2 regions of the Ruegeria sp. B1 genome follow, and region 2 is predicted to be linked to the other one. Evidence: riboswitches for the same ligand, from Rfam matches in the RefSeq annotation. Region 2 holds a riboswitch; the other holds the start of a gene.
The links. Region 2 has a riboswitch for cobalamin ahead of ACR3ES_RS18960 (DUF1636 family protein). Riboswitches for the same ligand answer to the same signal wherever they lie in the genome.
Positions count from the first base shown of each region.

Region 1: it holds a riboswitch for cobalamin, as region 2 does, so the genes downstream of both, ACR3ES_RS20210 (TonB-dependent receptor domain-containing protein) here and ACR3ES_RS18960 (DUF1636 family protein) in region 2, are expected to answer to the same signal.

Region 1 is NZ_JBQFJA010000001.1:4,070,264-4,073,935, forward strand. It holds gene ACR3ES_RS20200 (DUF2478 domain-containing protein) at 1-74, opposite strand, end outside; gene ACR3ES_RS20205 (NnrS family protein) at 86-1,303, opposite strand; cobalamin riboswitch at 1,564-1,769, shown strand; gene ACR3ES_RS20210 (TonB-dependent receptor domain-containing protein) at 1,919-3,672, shown strand, end outside.
Region 2 is NZ_JBQFJA010000001.1:3,834,941-3,838,612, forward strand. It holds gene ACR3ES_RS18945 (D-lyxose/D-mannose family sugar isomerase) at 1-644, shown strand, start outside; gene ACR3ES_RS18950 (hypothetical protein) at 788-1,009, shown strand; gene ACR3ES_RS18955 (hypothetical protein) at 1,006-1,497, shown strand; cobalamin riboswitch at 1,534-1,741, shown strand; gene ACR3ES_RS18960 (DUF1636 family protein) at 1,841-2,197, shown strand; gene ACR3ES_RS18965 (ABC transporter ATP-binding protein) at 2,194-2,970, shown strand; gene ACR3ES_RS18970 (ABC transporter substrate-binding protein) at 2,983-3,672, shown strand, end outside.

The DNA.
Region 1 (3,672 bases), 240 kb from region 2:
ACGCCGCGTGCCTTCAGCAGCGATGCAGCTTCTGCCAGCAAGCGGTCGGTTTCGCCCCGTTCGGGCGAGGTCACACATGCAATCCTCAAGAACGGTCCTTTCCATCGGTATAGGCCTCATCAATGGGCAAGAGCTTACCGCTTAGCACGGGCTGAACCACCGGACCAATCAGCGCAGGCAGGTAACCGGCCAGAAGCACCAGCCAGGCCAGGCACCACAATACGGCTGAAAATCCCGTGAATTCATAAGTCTGGTTGGGGAAAAGAGGCACCGCCAACCGAAATGCCGTCGTAATCCAAAGGGTCACAAACCCAAAGACAAAACATCTGCTGGCTTTGAGATGCCCGTTTACTCTCCTGGCGGCGGCCCGGCCTGCGACCGCCATGATCCGACCCCCCATTGCCCCCATCGTCACGGCATGAAGCGCATCTGTTTTTGGGTAGCCAAACAGCTCCAACGACGTCGCCCCGATCAGTATGAACCCAAAGGGAAGCCAGGCGAAACCGACATGCATCGCCAGCAACAGCGGTTCGGACAGAACTCGTCTGGTTTGCCACATGCGCATGTCCCAAAAAACGAGCAAACCGGCAGCAATCAAAAGGAAATATGCCACCTCAACATGTTGTGCGACCAGTGCGACCAAAGCAGCCAGCGTGACCAGCGTACTCAAGCGTTTCGAAGGTCTTAAAGATGGGGTTGCATTCAGACCATATCGCCGGAGCCAGTTGTCGGTGAAGGCGGGAATGATCTTTGCCCCCACCACCTGCATCAGCAGCCCTGCGCCGATCACAACCAATTGTGCGATCGCAGCGCTTTGCCAGGCGCCGCTCGTCAGCGCTGCGGTGGTGAATGCCGCATCAGAAGCACCCAAGGCAAGAACTGCCAGCCCGAATCCCGCTTTGTTGTAGTTTCCGGCAGCAAGCGTGTACCCGAGTACAATCGCTCCCAAAAGAAGAAAGTAACTGGCGTTGATCGCCAGCAAAACCCAGAGCGGCAGAAATCCCGCACAAGCAATGGCAAACCGGGCGAAAACCCATGTGACAAGCAAAGCCGCCAAAGGCAGTCCGACCACAGGGGGCCGCTTGGTCCAGCTCGGTAACGCCGTCAGCAAGTACCCTCCCACAGCAGCCGCCAAAAAACCGAAGAACAATTCGTGTACATGCCACAGATGCGCGGGCTCGAAGAATGGAGGAGGCAACCCCAGCCACACACCAAGTGGCCACCAGGAAATGGTGAACAGAGCGCACAAAAAGGCGGCGGGAAACAAGCTCCGATAGGGCGCGGACAAGATACTTATGTTCAATGCACAACCAATCCCCTCGGGACTATCCGAGACATCTCGCCTTCCATTTCATCAATCCGGAATGTGATCAAATGAACCCCGGAATGGCGTTTGCGATAAATCGACGCGGATCGCGCGGTCACCTGGCGGTGGGCATCGGATTTGCCGCTTTGTGGCGTAGGCGCTCACCGCTTTGCCAGCCCCAAAGTCCTCATAGATAACACGCGACTTTTTCAGAGTTTTTTGACAACTTAACAATTGACAAATCACATACCTCTCAGCGAAGTTTTGCGCGTTCTGGTCCGGGTGGAAGTCCATCCGGATAATAGGGAACGGGGTGCGGCGCTTGCGCCAAATCCTCGACTGCCCCCGCAACTGTAGGCGGAGAGCTTTGTCGGTATATGCCACTGACCCCAACAGGGGATGGGAAGGCCCGGCTCAGCACTGACCCGCAAGTCAGGAGACCTGCCAGAACGATCACCCTGTCCGGACGCGGGGCGCGTCTGGGGCAACGGTCTATCCGTAGCGGTGACATTTTCGCCGTCTGCGGAGGCTAATTCCTCCAATGACCAATCTGTCCAGGCATCCTTGCGGGTGTCTTTTCCCTTCCTTTCCGAAGGGGCCATGAGGAATAAAATGAAGAAGACTGCCGTGCTGAAAGCATCGATCTCAGCAGCGCTCGTGCTTTCCACAACCGCCTATGCTCAGGAAGCAACCGACATTGGAACTGTCGTGATTTCTGGCGGGTTCACTCCAATCGAAGAACAGAAATACGGTCGCGCCGCCAGCATTGTCACCGCAGAAGAAATCGAGCAGCGCGGTATCACGACCGTCCAGGATGCCCTGCGGGCCGTGCCAGGCGTGTCGGTCAACGGCTCGGGCGACACATTCACCCAGGTCCGCATCCGCGGCGGCGAAGCGAACCATACACTGATCCTGATTAACGGCGTTCCCGCTGCTGGTGGTGACGGAGAATACATCCTGTCGGGCATTCAGACCGCCAACATCGAACGCATCGAAGTGCTGAGAGGTCCGCAGTCGGTCTTTTACGGCTCGAATGCTTCCGCAGGTGTGGTCAACATCATCACCAAAACAGGTGGGCAAGGCCGCGAATACGGCGGCACCATCGAGTTTGGGGACGGCTACAACGCGTCTGCCCGGTATTCATACCGCAACGATCTGGGCGGTGTGGCGATCGGCATCGCGCGGCTGGACGATCATGGATATGATTACTCTGGCAGCAACGGTGAAAAGGACGGAGTTGAGCGAACAACGATCGACCTGACCGGGGACTATATCGTAGCTGAAGGCCTGAGATTGGGCTTGGTATTCCGCAACTCGCTGGAAACTTATGACTTTGACCGCACCAATTTTCTTGCAAAAACCCCCAAAGCGTACGTTGTGGACGACCCCGACCAAAGCTCTGAGCGAAAAGAGCGGCTGGGACAGATATATGCCGAATACACAGCGATGGGCGGCCAGATGGTTCACCGGTTCAGCTTTGACCGGACCGACAACGAACAGACTACCAACAATGGTACACCAACAGAAACGGATCGCGACTCGGCGCGGTACCTGCTGAGCCTTGGGCTGGACGGGCGGGCGACCGATGACAGTAACCATCTGCTGAACGGGATTTTGGAATGGGAAGAGGACAGCAGCTCTTCCAACCCGGACTTTGAACGGGAAACGCGGTCTTACGCGCTTGAATACCGTGGGTCGCTTGAGAGCGGCCTGAACGTACAGGCAGGCGTTCGCTACGACGATAACAAAACCTTCGAGAACGACTTCACCTGGACCCTGGCGGCCTCTTACATGCTGCCCAGCGGTGCCCGCCTGCATGGCTCTGCCGGAACCGGGATTGTGAACCCGTCGTATTTCGAGCTGTTTGCAGACTCGTTTGGGTTCGTCGGCAATCCAAACCTGAAGCCTGAGAAAAACAAATCTTTCGATCTGGGGGCCGAAGTACCGTTTTGGGCCGGTCGTGGTCTTGTCGATGTCACCCTGTTCCACGACGATGTAACCGATGAGATCACCTCGGTCTTCGATCCGGGTCTGGGCAGTTCGACGTATGTGAACCAGCCTGGCGACAGTACCCGTCGCGGGGTCGAGGTCTCGGGAACATTGCAGGCGACCGACGCGCTCGACCTTCGCTTGAGCTACACATACATAGATGCCAAAAATCCGGACGGCACGGTCGAAATCCGGCGCCCGGGCCATGAGTTCCTGTTGACGGCAACGCAGGAATTCCTGCAAGGTCGCGGCTCGGTCACAGCAGATTTTCGCTATGTTCTGGACAATTATGACACCCAGTTCTTTGATGGTGACGGTACCCAGAAGCTGCCCAGCTATCTGACCGTTGACGTGGCGGCGCAATACGCGCTGACCGA
Region 2 (3,672 bases):
GCATCAAAACCGAGGCCGAGGCGTTCATCAAATCCTTCGGCGCTGTCCTGCCCCCGTTTGCCTATTGGTCGCCCGACCAGATGCGCAGTGCGCAGGCGTCAGGCATTCGCGACCGCGGCCTAGGTTGGGACATCACCGACTATGGACAAAGCAAGTTCGATGAGCTTGGCCTGTTCCTGTTCACACTGCGCAACGGAAACGAGAAAGACCTGAGCCAGGGACGCGGGATGTTGTATGCGGAAAAACTGTTGATATCCCGCGATAAACAGCTGTCTCCGATGCACCGCCACATCGTTAAGGCCGAAGACATCATTAACCGAGGTGGCGGCGATCTGGTGATGGAAATCTACGCGTCTGACTCAAAGGGCGGGATTGATCGCGAAACGCCGATCGTGGTTCCAAGCGACGGTTGTCCCGTTGCCATTCAACCCGGCGAACACCTGCGCCTGAAACCTGGACAGAGCGTAACACTGATGCCCGGTGTTTGGCATGCGTTCTGGGCGGAACGCGGCGATTGCCTGATTGGTGAGGTGTCGACCGTCAACGACGACCGCACCGATAACGTTTTCGAAGATCCGATCCCGCGTTTTGCCACCATCGAGGAAGATACCGAGCCGGATTTTCTACTCGTTTCGGACTACTGATCGCGACCGGTGCACCAAGTTCTGCGGTGCGATCATTTTGACCATTGCATTTTCTGACTGTTTTTGTCAGATACCGCCTGACCCAGTCAGATCCTTTGGAATCACGCCCGGTCACTGCCCCGGAACCGATGGATGATTTGACGATGACAAAGTCTCTAACAGACCTACTGGCCATGGATACAGTTGCCAGCCGCTACGGATGTGCGTTGAAACCCAAACTGCGTCAGGCCATCGAGGCGGATATCAGGTTCCCGGTCCACGCAGCCTCGCCCCGACCTGTCGAAGCCGTCGACCAGAATAACCTGCCAGAAAATGTGCACGGCCTGTTCGGCCTGGCCAATAAAGCCGAAAGGAAAAGCGCGTGAAACTTTCAGCGGACATTTCTACAAAGCTGGATGAATTTGAGTTCGACGATTTCGAGCGCGGACTGTTGCCGGTCATGCGTCATTTCATACTCAGTTTGGAAGACCCCGAGACCCAAGCGTGGCAGCACGCCTATTCCATCGCAATAGAACGCTGGGGGCAGGATCAGGGTCTGAACCTTGCGCATCTGGTGTTTAAGATCGTCAAAGCGACACTGCACTGCCGCCCCGATGGTCTGGCCTTTAACGATCCTTTGAGCGTCGACGACAGATTGGCTGTCACCTGCGACGAGTTCGCCCTGCTGAAGATGCTGCACTATATGCGGCGCGACGAAACACCGGACGCGCGCGATGCGGTTGGTCAGGTCACAGGCGGGTATCCGGACGCGCATCTGATTCAGGCCGGTCTGACGCTCGCAAACCGGTTTCCGACGAACAACAGCCGAAGAACAGGTTCGGCCCGGCGGCCCGTTCTGCGCGTGGTGCGCTAGCTCACTCACCAAACGCTTGACAAGTCTTATGACACCAGACTAGCTGACTCCGATGGTTCCCGAAGGATGACCGGAGGGATGAAAATGGGAATACGGTGCGGCGCCGGATAGGCGCCAAGGCCGTGACTGCCCCCGCAACTGTAAGCGGAGAGCGACGCCATATCACCACTGGCACCCAATGCCGGGAAGGTTGGCCAAGCAATGACCCGCAAGTCAGGAGACCTGCCATCAGATGTTCAACCAACCCGGGGCGGGGTGTCCTGGAAGGAGGCTTTGATGGCACATTTTTGTGCAAACATTGTTCGCACCTTCTGTCCGCTCGTGGAAACAGGCGGAGCGGACAATGACGGACACTCCTGATCATTTCGTCCTGATCTGCTCGACCTGCCAGGGGCCGATACCAGCGGACATTGCCAAGGCTGTTCTGGATGCGGCGTTGCCTGCACGGTACGAAACACGCCTGATCCGCTGTATGGCGGGATGCGCCCGACCGATGACCGTGGGTGTGCAGGCTGTGGGCAAGGCGCAGTACCTGTTCGGCGATATTGAGACCCAAGCGGACCTGAAGGCGGTGGTCGCATTTGCGCATCAGTTTGGCGACTGCGCCGATGGCTGGACCAGCGCGTCGGATCGTCCGCCTGCGCTGTTTTACAAAACGCTGTCGCGGATGCCCCGCCTACCGGTGGGGGGGAAGGCATGAGCTTTCTGGTCGCCGAAGATCTGGAGTACTTTGCGCTGAACGGAGATGTGCTGCTGCAGGATGTCTCGTTCACACTGGACGAAGGCGCGGTGTTGGCCATCGCCGGGCCCAACGGTGCCGGCAAGACAACCTTGCTGAACTTGCTCTGCGGCGTCGAACGTATCGCCCTTGGGGACGTGCGCATTCGTGGGCAAAGCCTCCGCACACTGACAGCCCAGCAAAGGGCACGCGCCATTGCCGTGGTCAGCCAGCAGGAGTTTCCGGACGGACGGTTGCGGCTGCGTGACTATGTGGCGTTAGGACAGATACCCATCAAAGCCGACAAATCGGCAGCGGACCACAAAGAAGCGCTGGACCGCGTTCTTGTGACGACCGAACTGACGCATCTGGCCGAAAAACCGATGACACGCTTGTCGGGTGGGGAAAAACAGCGGGCGCATATCGCGCGCGCTCTGGCACAGAACCCCTCGTTGCTGTTTCTGGACGAACCGACCAACCATCTGGACCCGGATGCCAAGGGGCACATGTTGTCTCTGATTGCAGATCTGGGGATCACGGTCGTTATGATCGTGCACGATCTGGTCATGATCCCGGAATTTGCCTCACACGTCGCGCTGATGAAATCCACGCGTCTGACCGGGTTCGGACCGGTTGGTGAGGTGCTGACCCCGGACCGTGTCCGCGAGACCTTTGGTGTCGACTACCTGTGCTTTACCCATGAAGGCCGCGTGATCCCGGCCCTCGATATCCGAAAACGAAAACTGTCATCCTAACAGGAGCTTACTATGATGCAGAAACTCTGGTCCGTGGCCTTGGTCACCGGCTTCGCGACCGGCGCGGCAGCGCACGACGTGACCGTCGACAATTGCGGCGAACCTTTGGTGTTTGAAACCAAGCCCGAGCGGGTTGTTGTTCACGACATGAACATGACGGATATGGCCTTTGCCCTGGGCCTGCAGGATCAGATCGTGGGGCTGACCGGGATCACAGGCTGGTACAAGACCAGCGCGGATTTTGACACCCTGCGCGGAGACATCCCGGAACTTGCTCCGAAATACCCAACCGTTGAAAATCTGGTTGCGGTTGAACCCGATCTGTTTTTTGCCGGCTGGTACTATGGGATGAAACCGGGCGGCGACGTGACGCCGGATACCCTGGCCCCGTTCGGTATCAAGACAATGATCCTGACCGAAAGCTGCGTGCATCTGAACAAGGATCGCCCCGAAGCAAGCATGGATCTGCTGTTTGACGATGTCCTGCGTCTGGGTCAGGTCATGCATGTTGAAGACAAGGCCGAAGCTCTTGTTTCGGGCTGGAAAGACCAGCTGTCCGCCATCGAAACCAAAACCGCCGACCTGGCCAAGCCCCGTGTCTTTCTGCTGGACGGACCGGCAGATGCACCATTTACGGCCGGTAAGTTTGCCATTCCAGACGCGATGATCGCGGCCGCAGGCGGGGAAAACGTCACCCATGAT